Prosthecobacter dejongeii: one gene and its partner. Each later gene encodes a partner of the first gene's protein in a complex. Links are inferred from orthologs where the notes say so. Each region holds a gene or a part of one and is shown on either strand. Other genes may lie near its edges.

The links. The genes of interacting proteins can lie anywhere in the genome.
Region 2: the proteins of HNQ64_RS16020 (region 1) and smc are in contact, whole or in part, in a crystal structure (PDB 3ZGX), measured with the Bacillus subtilis proteins. The link is inferred for Prosthecobacter dejongeii from one-to-one orthologs.

What each region holds. Positions count from the first base shown.
Region 1 is NZ_JACHIF010000007.1:65,665-71,339, forward strand. What follows is about bases 2,804-5,675. They hold HNQ64_RS16020 (segregation/condensation protein A), read right to left. Parts: upstream 4,670-5,675; coding sequence 3,938-4,669; downstream 2,804-3,937. Other genes in these bases: HNQ64_RS16010 (hypothetical protein), read left to right, coding at 2,804-3,043; mutM (bifunctional DNA-formamidopyrimidine glycosylase/DNA-(apurinic or apyrimidinic site) lyase), read left to right, coding at 3,116-3,928; HNQ64_RS16025 (zinc-binding alcohol dehydrogenase family protein), read right to left, coding at 4,735-5,675. In the rest of the region: HNQ64_RS16000 (DNA gyrase/topoisomerase IV subunit A), read right to left, coding at 1-994; HNQ64_RS16005 (immunoglobulin domain-containing family protein), read left to right, coding at 1,285-2,088; more of HNQ64_RS16010, read left to right, coding at 2,156-2,803. UniProt on the Bacillus subtilis protein: Participates in chromosomal partition during cell division. May act via the formation of a condensin-like complex containing Smc and ScpB that pull DNA away from mid-cell into both cell halves.
Region 2 is NZ_JACHIF010000004.1:122,663-127,415, forward strand. The notes cover bases 1-4,474. They hold smc (chromosome segregation protein SMC), read right to left. Parts: upstream 4,125-4,474; coding sequence 201-4,124; downstream 1-200. Other genes in these bases: HNQ64_RS11075 (OmpA family protein), read left to right, coding at 1-139; HNQ64_RS11085 (thioredoxin family protein), read right to left, coding at 4,354-4,474. Also shown: more of HNQ64_RS11085, read right to left, coding at 4,475-4,753. UniProt on the Bacillus subtilis protein: Required for chromosome condensation and partitioning.

The DNA of each region.
Region 1 (5,675 bases):
CAAAACGTGGTTTGTCATTCTGGATCACCACGGCATTCGGTGCGATGGAGACCTCACAATCCGTGAAAGCATACAACGCCTGGATAGTCGTCTCCACATCGGTTCCCACGGGTAGTTGGACCACGATTTCGACAAACTCCGCCGTGTTGTCATCCACTCGGGCGATCTTGATTTTGCCCTTGTCGTTAGCAGCGACGATGGAGTCCATCACCCCGCCTGTGGTGGTGCCAAAGGGGATCTCCGTGATGCGCAGCGTGTTCTTTTTCTGGCCTTCTTCGATCTTGGCCCGCACGCGAATGCGCCCGCCTCGCAGCCCGCCATTGTAGTCACTGGCATCCATGATGCCGCCCTGGATAAAGTCCGGTACCAGATAGACCTCTTCGCCGCGCAGTGCAGCCACGCTGGCATCGCAGAGCTCAATGAAATTGTGTGGCAAAATGCGGCAGCTCAGACCCACAGCGATGCCTTCGACCCCCTGCGCAAGCAGCATGGGGAACTTCACTGGCAGAGTGACAGGCTCTTTGTTACGTCCATCGTAACTGGCGGCCCAGTTCGTGACTTTGGGGCTGAAGACCACATCCAGAGCGAACTTGGACAGGCGGGCTTCGATGTATCGAGGTGCCGCCGCATTATCTCCCGTGAGGATGTTCCCCCAGTTCCCCTGCATATCAATCAGAAGGTCCTTCTGGCCGATCTGCACCATCGCATCCCCGATGCTGGCATCGCCGTGGGGGTGATACTTCATGGTGTTGCCCACCACGTTGGCCACCTTGTTGTAGCGGCCATCTTCCAGCTCATCCATGCTGTGCAAGATGCGGCGTTGCACAGGCTTAAAGCCATCGTTGATGTGGGGCACGGCACGCTCCAAAATCACGTAACTGGCATAGTCCAGAAACCAGTCCCCGTAGAGATCATCCACCGGTTTGATCTCGATGGGAGCGCTGTCCGCCAGGATGGGGGAGGTGTCTTCGGTCTTGGTAGATTTCTTGGCCACGATAAAAAAGGGAAAGGGGTTGCAACAGGTGCACCAGTCACATGCATGCCCCGGGGACGCCTGTCAAAACGGGTTGCGAGAATAGACGCTCCCGTCCGTCTGGCAAGCGTGGGCTCCGGGACGATGTCCTGATGAGCTCTCTGGCAGTCAAAGTATTGGCCAAATTGTTCCTGCCATTAGGCATCCAACTTCAAATCCCCTCCATGATAAAAGACTTAATAAAAGAGATTTTATGTAATAAGGATAGGTATCTCATGACTGCTCGTTTTTTGTCCTGCACTCTCTAGTTTTTGAAACTTTGCCTCAGAATCAAATCGTCCCTCTGGGGGGAAACTGCTAACTTCACCGCAGCCGTCGCGGGTGGGGATCTGGGAGTGGCCTATCAATGGGCATTCAATGGCAAACCCATCAGTGGGGCCATCTATCCTACCTTATCCGTGACTGGGGTGAATGCCGATCAAGCAGGCACCTACACCGTGACGGCGAGCAAGCCACCGCTCAAAGCTTCGGCATCCGCAATGTTAAACCTAAAGCAGCCGGGAGTGCTCATCTATAAACTGACCGGAACGGGCCAGACCTATTCTGGCAACGAGAATATGCGAATGGGCGTCGCGGGCTATTTATTGGTCGAAAGGACGGCTACTGAGTCAGACCTAGCCGCCATGATTTTAGTCACCCAGGCGGGGAAGCTGAAGCATTTCAGTGTGCAGTATCTTAATGAATTTCGAGCGGATTCCACCGGATCAGGACCTGGAGCGACGACGGTTTTTAGCAGTTTGGTGGAGGGGCACCCAGCAGCGGATCGGTCACTGCGTTGGTTTCAAGGAGCGAACAGTTTGATACCTCTGCGAAAAGGGCTTGAGAGCATCTTGGCTCCTCGAACTCTAACAGGACAGTGTGACCACATGGAGCCCTCTTTGGCGGGACCGGGCCATGGTGTGCAGTTGGATCGAATCGCCTTCAAAGGAGTCCTGGATATTCCCTTCACGGCAGATGCGCATCAGAGCTCCGAAGCACTGGCGCGAACGGTGGAGCGAGTCAAAATATTGCTTCAATTGCAAGGGGCCATTTCATCGGAAACGGCTCCGGAATAATAAGGCGGAGTTGTTTGCACAAAGGTGGCCGCAAGGAATGACCGATGAGTCCGCGTAATGCTCTCTCATGGTTCGCACTTCTGCCTTTCTTATCGCCGCTTTCATCTGTCTTTCGTGGAATTGGAGCGATGCCAAAGAGCCTTTTAAACCCAATTTGGGGCCAGACCTTCCCAGGGTGACGGTCACCTGTGGTGATCTGACTTTGGTGCTGCGTCAGGCCTCTCAATGGACGCCTGCTCGGCTGGACTACCATGGCGCTGCCATGACGACAGAACGCAGTGCCTACAGCACTGTCTTTTCTTTTCCTGATGTGGGGTTCATCGGCACGGGTCATTTGGAAAACGAGCCTGAGCCTTTGAAATCACTAGCGTTCATTTTGGATGGAAAGCGAGTGGAAAAGCCGACGGCAGAAATGAAGGGGCAAACTTTTCGCTTTGAGCGGCATTCTCGCATTCGTTCATTTGACCTAACCAACATCATCGAAGTCCGCGACAACCGTGTTTATGAAACCACCACCTTTCGGACAGTCGAAGCCCAGCCCTTGAAACTGGTGTATCACTTCATGCATGCTTGGGCACCCAGCGTCTCTGCTTTCCTCGCTGGGCGTGACGATAAGCCGGATCAAATCCTCTCAGGCCCTCTCACGGATGACCCCGCCACGGCAAGAAAGTTTTTCATCAATGGTCCAGTAGATTGGATGTCCGTTTATGAACCGAAGAGTTCTCATTTTGCCGTGTCGCGTCTCCTCGAATCCCCGCCTGAAGCCAAGTCCATTCCGATGATTTGGAATGTGCCAAACAGTTACCGAAAATACTACCTGAAGTGTTTTAGCGATGCCACCGTGCCTGCGGGATTTTCAGGCACCTGGCGCATGGTCACCGCCTTTGGCCAAGCAGACGTTAGCTCATGGGAAAAACCTGCTCGTGCAACTGCTCAAGCTTTGCTTGAGCCCTAGCCTGCGGCGATGAAAGGGGAGAGGAGTGCTTGAGATCGGGTGGGAACACTTCCATCCTATCATTGATTTTCCATGCCTGAGCTTCCTGAAGTCGAAACCACCCTGCGTGGGGTCTCTCCTTACCTTGTCGGTCGAGTCGTCCGTGAGGTGATCGTGCGTGATCCGCGCCTGCGATGGCCTGTGCCGGCGATCGTTCATGAACTGGAAGGGCAATGTATCACGTCGGGCATACGCCGGGGAAAGTATCTACTCTTTGGCTCACCTAAAGGGACCTTGCTGCTGCATCTGGGCATGTCAGGAAGCCTGCGAGTGACCGACCCTGCGACACCGTGGCGAAAGCATGATCACTTTGCGCTAACGACAGATCGCGGTATGCAGATTCGCTTGCATGATCCTCGTCGTTTCGGGGCGGCCTTATTCATCGAAGGCGAGTCAGGGGAGCACCCGCTCTTGGCAGAGCTGGGGCCAGAGCCACTTTCTGCAGACTTCACCGCTGCTTATCTCAAAAGCCAGTGTCTAGGGCGGAGTGCGCCCATCAAAGCGGTCATTATGGATAGCCACGCCGTGGTGGGAGTGGGCAATATCTATGCCTGTGAGGCTCTCTTTATGGCGGGTATCTCACCACAAAAAGCGGCGGGAAAAGTGACCTTGCCGCGTTTGGCCAAGCTCGTAGCGGCGATCCAGGGAGTCCTGGCTGCTTCGATTGAAATGGGCGGCACCACTTTGCGCGATTTTCTCAATGAAAAGGGAGAGCCGGGTTACTTTAAGCAGACCCTCCGTGTGTATGATCGGGAAGGGGATGCCTGTCACCAATGCAGCAGCGTGATCAAACGCGTGGTGATGAGTAACCGTTCCACTTTCTACTGCCCCACCTGTCAACAGTAAGCCGTCCGGTCATAGCACAGGTCGTATCACGACGATGTCTCCCAGCATCTGTTCCTGCTCCACCATAAGATGATTCAGCTTCATCAATTCAAGCATTGCGAGGAAGGTAACGATGACCTCCACTCGGCTGGCCGCGGAGCTAAAAAGGGAGTCAAATCTTACCCTCTCTCCCATGGGAATCGCTTCTAGGAGGTGCTCGATCTTGTCCGCAACACTGTAGCGGTCGCTGACGATTTCTCGAATGTCCGTGGAGTTTTCAAAACGCTTCAGCACCTTTTGAAAGGCGCGAATGAGGTCAAAAATGCCGACCTGACCCACCACGTCCGGTGCGGGCGCACTGAGGTCGGGTAATTCGGGGGTGGTGGCAAAAAACTCGTCGGCTTTGACTTCCTGGGTTCCCAGGAACTGAGCCACGTCTTTGAACTTTTTGTATTCCACCAACTGGCGAATGAGTTCCCAGCGCGGATCTTCCTCATCCGCATCTTCATCTGGAGGCTGCTGAGTCTGAGGAAGAAGCTCGCGACTTTTAAGATACATCAAGTTCGCGGCCATGACGATGAACTCACTGGCCACCTCGATGTTCAGCATCTTGAAGGTGTTGATGTAGTCGAGGTACTGCTTCGTGATGCGCCCGATGGACACGTCATAGATATCAATCTCATCCTTCTTGATGAGATACAGCAGTAGGTCGAGGGGGCCCTCGAAAATTTCCAATTTGACCTTGTAATCCTTGTCTTCCACCCCGTGAGCTTATGGCAGGGAACCACCCGGAAGCGAGGAGAAAAATAAGGAGCTATATGGGAGCTTTAGGAGCAGGGAATTCTTGCGATGGCCTTGACGGATTCTGTGCCAGGTGTCGTTAAAGTTTCCATCAGAGCAGGTAGATCATTCCAGTCTGCGCGGTGGGTGAGCCAGGACTGGGTATGGATGTGTCCTTGTTGAATGAGGGACAGGATGCGGGGGAAATCGCTCGCGTGAGCATTTCGACTGGCCAGAAGCGTGAGCTCCCGCCGATGCAGCAAAGGATCATCCAAAGGAATGGGATCTTTGGTGATGCCCACATACACGATGCGTCCGGTAAAACGTGCGAGGCTGAGCGCCCGTGCCATGGATGTGGCATTGCCCGTGGCATCGAACACCACCTGTGCGGCGGGTTCATCTGGCAGTGTTTCCACCACCGTTATTCCTGGATAATGCTGTCTCACAAAAGCCCGACGGCTGGCGCTAAGCTCCAGCACCGTGAGGCGTGAACTTACCAGACGGGCAAACTCCAACACCGTGAGGCCAATCGGGCCTGCACCAATGATCAGCACATCATCCTCAGGCAAGATGGCTGCGCGGTTCACTGCATGGCAGCCGATGGCCAATGTTTCTACCAAGGCTAATTGTTCAAAGTCTAGCGTCTCACTCACGTGCAATTTGTGAGCAGGCAATACCATCCTTTCCCGCATGCCGCCATCACAATGCACCCCCAGGACGGTGAGAGTTTCGCAACAATTGGTTCGGCCCTGACGACAAGCATGGCAGTGGCCGCAGTTTAGGTAAGGCTCGACGGAGCAACGATCTCCGATTTTTAAAGTGTGTACATCTGGCCCTACGGCAAGAACTTCCACGCCCAGCTCATGACCCAGAATGCGAGGATATTCAATGAAAGGCATCTTGCCCAAATAACCGCTGAGATCTGTGCCGCAGATGCCGATGGTCCGAATGGCCACGAGTGCTTCTCCTGGACCTGGAGCTGCTGGTT
Region 2 (4,753 bases), on another replicon or contig:
TGAACGCCGTGCTCAGGCTGTGAGGCAGAACCTCATCGAAGCAGGGGTGGAAGCCTCGCATCTTCAAACCGTGGGCTTTGGGCATGATTCAGCCCCGTCTGGGCCGACCACGTCGGTGGTCGTCATTTATAAGCAGTAAAGAATTTAAATAAGCTGAATCTATGCCTGAAAGGCCGCAATAAGGCCCTTCAGGCAGAGGATTATGAGGCAAGCACGGGTTCTTCTGTGGGAGCAGGCACCGATTCCTCGGCTGTTAATTCAAGCAATGACGTTTGCTCTTCGGTTTCATGGTGTCCTTCTTCTGCGGCGACTTCCGCAGCCAAGCGCAGTTCCTCCTGCTTCGTCGGGCGCGTGTCTTCCGTGGTCATCCGCACGCCAATGGGTTTGCTGATGCCGAACTCCTGCATGGACACACCATAGATGACGTCAGCGCGACTCATGGTGCGCTTGTTATGCGTCACGATGATGAACTGGGAGTTATCAATGAAGTTGTCCAGCATCTTCAGGAAACGTGAGATGTTCGATTCATCCAGTGGGGCATCAAGCTCGTCCAACACACAGAATGGGCTGGGTTTCACCTGATAGATGGAAAAAAGGAGGGCCACAGCCGTCATGCTGCGTTCTCCACCGGAAAGTAGCGAAATGGTCTGAAGCTTTTTGCCCGGCGGCTTGGCGATGATTTCAATGCCAGATTCCAAAGGATCCGTGTCATCTGTGAGCATCAGGTCGGCCTTCGCAGTGGGGCCAAAGAGCTCGCGGAAGTTGTTGTGGAAGAAACCCCGCACGAGTTCAAAAGTCTCTGAGAACATCTGCTTTGTGGTCTCATTGATCTTGGCGATGACCTGCAGCAACTCCTCTTTGGAATTGATCAAATCATTGTGCTGAGTGTCGAGGAAATTATGACGCTCCTCGAGTTCTTCGAATTCCTGAATGGCATCCAAATTCACTGGTCCGATACCCTCCAGCTTCTGGCGCAGTTCACCGACAACTTCATTCACGAAATCCCAGTCTGGATGGCCTTCTTCGCCAGGGATTTCAATCGCCTCTAGATCCACGTTGTCAGCATCTACGACCGGGATTGGAAGCGCTTCGGAGGAAATTTCAGAGGCACTGTCTTCTGATTCAGGAACTTGGCGGCTGTCCGCAGAGTCCATTTCAGCAGAAGATAAAGCGGTCTTTTTCTTCTCCCCTCGTCCTCTGGATTTTTTCTGCTCCTCAATGCTGTACATCAAGGCATGATAGTCTGGTTCAAACGCAGAGATGTGGAAGGAATAGCGTTCCTGCACCTGATTGATGAGGTTTTCCAGCCGCAGATCCACTCGGGTCAATTGCACTTCAATCCGGTTGCGCGAATCGCTCAACCCCGTGGTTTGCTGGCGCAAAAGCATGAGTTGGTTCTCAAGCTCCGTGACGCGCTCAAAAGCGGCGGCCCGATCTTCTGTCTTGTTTTGCAAATGTTCGTCGATGGCCTCAATAGCCCCTCGTTGCGATTCCACCTGTTCTGCAAAACGAGCATTTTCTGCAATGCTTTGTTCCATGCGGCTACGCCACGTATTGATCTCCACATCGAAGCGTTGGATAGAAGCCTCCAATTCGTGCAACCGGGTTGCCATAGGTGCCTTTTGACGTTCGAGAGATTGAAGCGCACTTTGTTCCAAAGCTAGGGCGGTGCGGAGCTCATTGAGTCGCTCACTGGATTCCAATTCGCGACGGAGAAAAGCCTCCATTTCCACTTCCAATTCACCTTCATGAATTCGTGCACCCTCGAGTTGCTCTTGGGCCACAGTGGATTCCTCACGCTGCCAGGCGATCTGTGCTTCAGCAGCTTGGATACGGCTGGTGATTTGGTTTTGATCCCACTCCACACTTTCCAGTTTGGTGGTGGCCTGCTGGAGAGCACGCTGCACCACAGAGAGTTTGCCTGTGAGTTGGGAGAATCCTTCGCGAGCTCGTTGGCTTTGCTCGCGTAGGGTCAATTCCTCCCGCTGCATTTCCTCCACCTGCGCACGCAATTGGTCCACAGCTTCTTCCTTTTCGAGAACTTGGTATTCGTAGCCTTCTAACTCGACTTTGAGCGTGCGGACTTCAGCTTCACGGCGGAGCATGGATGCGGCTTCTTCTTTGGTGGCTCCCCCATGGATCACCCCATCTGCACTGATGAATTCGCCCTTCATTGTGACGATGGCCACATCTCGAAGCTGCTTTTTCAGTCGCAGGGCCGTGTGTAGATCTTCGACGATGAGGACGTTGTTGAGCAGACGGTCTGTGAGTTCTTGCACACCCTGACGTGCCTTCACTTTATCCACTGCCCAAGCGATGCCGCCCTCCGGCACCAGTTGCCGATCTGGCACGGCTCGCATGGTCGCGAAGTCATGTGGAAGTAAAGCTGCTTTGCCGAGCTGTTTGTTAGACAGTCGGTCTAGGATCTGCGCGGCGAGTTCACTATCGGTCAATAGCACTGCCTGGAGATGGTCTCGAAGAGCCGCTTCAATAGCTGCTATGAACTGAGGCTCCACCTCAATGGAGGAGGCCAAAAGTCCGCGCACGCCGACAGAAAAGACTTCAGGGTTATCGAGGCCCTTCAATACTTGCTGGGTGCCTTCGGCTAAGCCCTCACCCTTTTGCAGAAGCTGCTCGATGATCTCAATGCGGGAACGTCTCTGAGTGACAGCGCGCTGAAGTTCGGTGAGTTCTTCATTCAGAGCATCCCGTTGAGCGCGCTTTTCAATGATGTCACGAGCGCAGTTTTTAGCCTTTTCATCCAGTTCATCACGGGTCTGTTCGAGATCCTGAATTTCGCTCTGAAGATTGTCGAATTCGATCTGGCTGGCTTCTTTAGCCTGAGCCGAAGATTGTCGGTCATGCGCTAGAGTTTCATGCCGTTGGCGGTCGGCGGAAATTTGGTTAGTCAACGACTGAGCACGAGCATCTGCTGCTGCGATTTGGCCTTCAAATTGACGAATGGATTCGCGCACAGCACGGCGATCGCTGTCCAGGCGACTGCGGTCTGGCAGGATGGAATTGTGGACGGAGAGGTGCTCATTGAGCGACATTTGCCGGGTCTCAATATTTTCGCGAATGCTGATGAGTTGCTCATCCGCGCTAATCATGTCGGCTCGTTGTTGTTCCAGATGCTGCTGGCCTAGCTGGATCTGCTCCTCATTCTGACGGATGCGGCCCTGCAACTCTTCATTACGCTCATTGTTAAACCCGATGCGACCTTCTGCACTTTGGACTTGGCTGCGCAGTTCCTGGGACTGTTGGCGGAGTTGGTTGATTTGTGATTCGACAGAGTGATAAGCCTCACGAGTTTCAGTGGCTTCTTGTTCAGTCGCTTGGAGGCGGGTTTGTAGGTGTTCCAGTTGCTCCGTCATCATGCGCACATGATTTTCGGACTCGGCTTTTTCCGCACTGTATTCGCTGTATTGGCGATGTGCGAGATGGGTGTCAAACATGCGGACATCATCCAGCAGAGTCTGGTAACGACGTGCTTTGGCGGCCTGCCTCTGCAGGGTTCCCATTTGGCGCTTCACTTCAGCGATCACATCGGCCACGCGCAGTAAGTTGGCTTCGGTGTACTCGAGTTTGCGCAGAGCTTCCTTTTTCTGCCCTTTGAATTTCGTAATCCCGGCAGCTTCTTCGAAAACCATGCGGCGGTCTTCAGGCTTAGAACTGAGCAACATGTCAATCTGGCCCTGGGCCATGATGGAGTAAGCCTGTCTGCCAATCCCCGTGCCTGAGAAGAGATCATTGATGTCCTTCAGACGGCAGACGGTGTTGTTTAGGCGGTATTCACTGCGACCGTCGCGGAAGACTCGGCGGCAAATGGCCACCTCGTTGTATTCCACGCCCAGGGCCTGCTCGCAGTCGGCCATTGTCAGCACCACTTCGGCAAGGCCTACGGGTTTGCGTTTGTCCGTACCGTTGAAAATGACGTCTGCCATTTCCTCTCCGCGCAAGGCCTTGGCCGAGGTTTCTCCAAGCACCCAGCGAATGGCGTCCACCACATTCGATTTGCCACAGCCGTTCGGTCCGACAATGCCAGTGACCCCTTTGTGAAACTCAAAGTGCGTCTTATCGGCGAAAGACTTGAAGCCGTGAAGGGTGAGGCTTTTGAGGTACATGAGAGTGAAAAGGTTGAACCTGTTAAAGTGCCAGACTCAGTCCTTATTGGGCAAGTGAGAAGGGAGGTTTTTACCATATCTTGTGTTTATTTAATTTTAATTAAACAATATGTATGGTTTTAGTGTGCGGGTTTCTTGTGAATAGTGGTTTGGGCTGTGAATAAGCAGGCAATAAAAAACCCGCCAGCGAAGTCGCAGGCGGGTTCTTAGTCGGATGCTGAAGCGGCGTTTATTTGGCTTTCACCAAGACCTTTTCAAGGGTTCCCGCAAAGTCTCCTGCTGTAGTGCTGCCGATCTGGTTGCCGAGGTCTTTGCCATCGGCGCTCAGGAACTGGATGTGGGGGATGCCTTCCACTTTGTATTTGGAGGAAGGGGCTGCGTTGGCTTCCTGGTCCACGTCTAGATAGGCCCAGACGAATTTGTCATGTAGGGGAGTAACTTCCTTGCTGGGATAAACAGTCTTTTTCATGGACTGGCACGGACCGCACCAGGCGGCTGAGAAGACGAGGATGACTGGTTTGTTTTCCTTTTTGGCCATCTCAAGAGCGGCTTTGTAATCGGTGCCAAATTTAGGACTGCCATCTGGGAAATCAGCGGCGAGCAGGGGCAGGGTAAAAACGGCAGCAAGG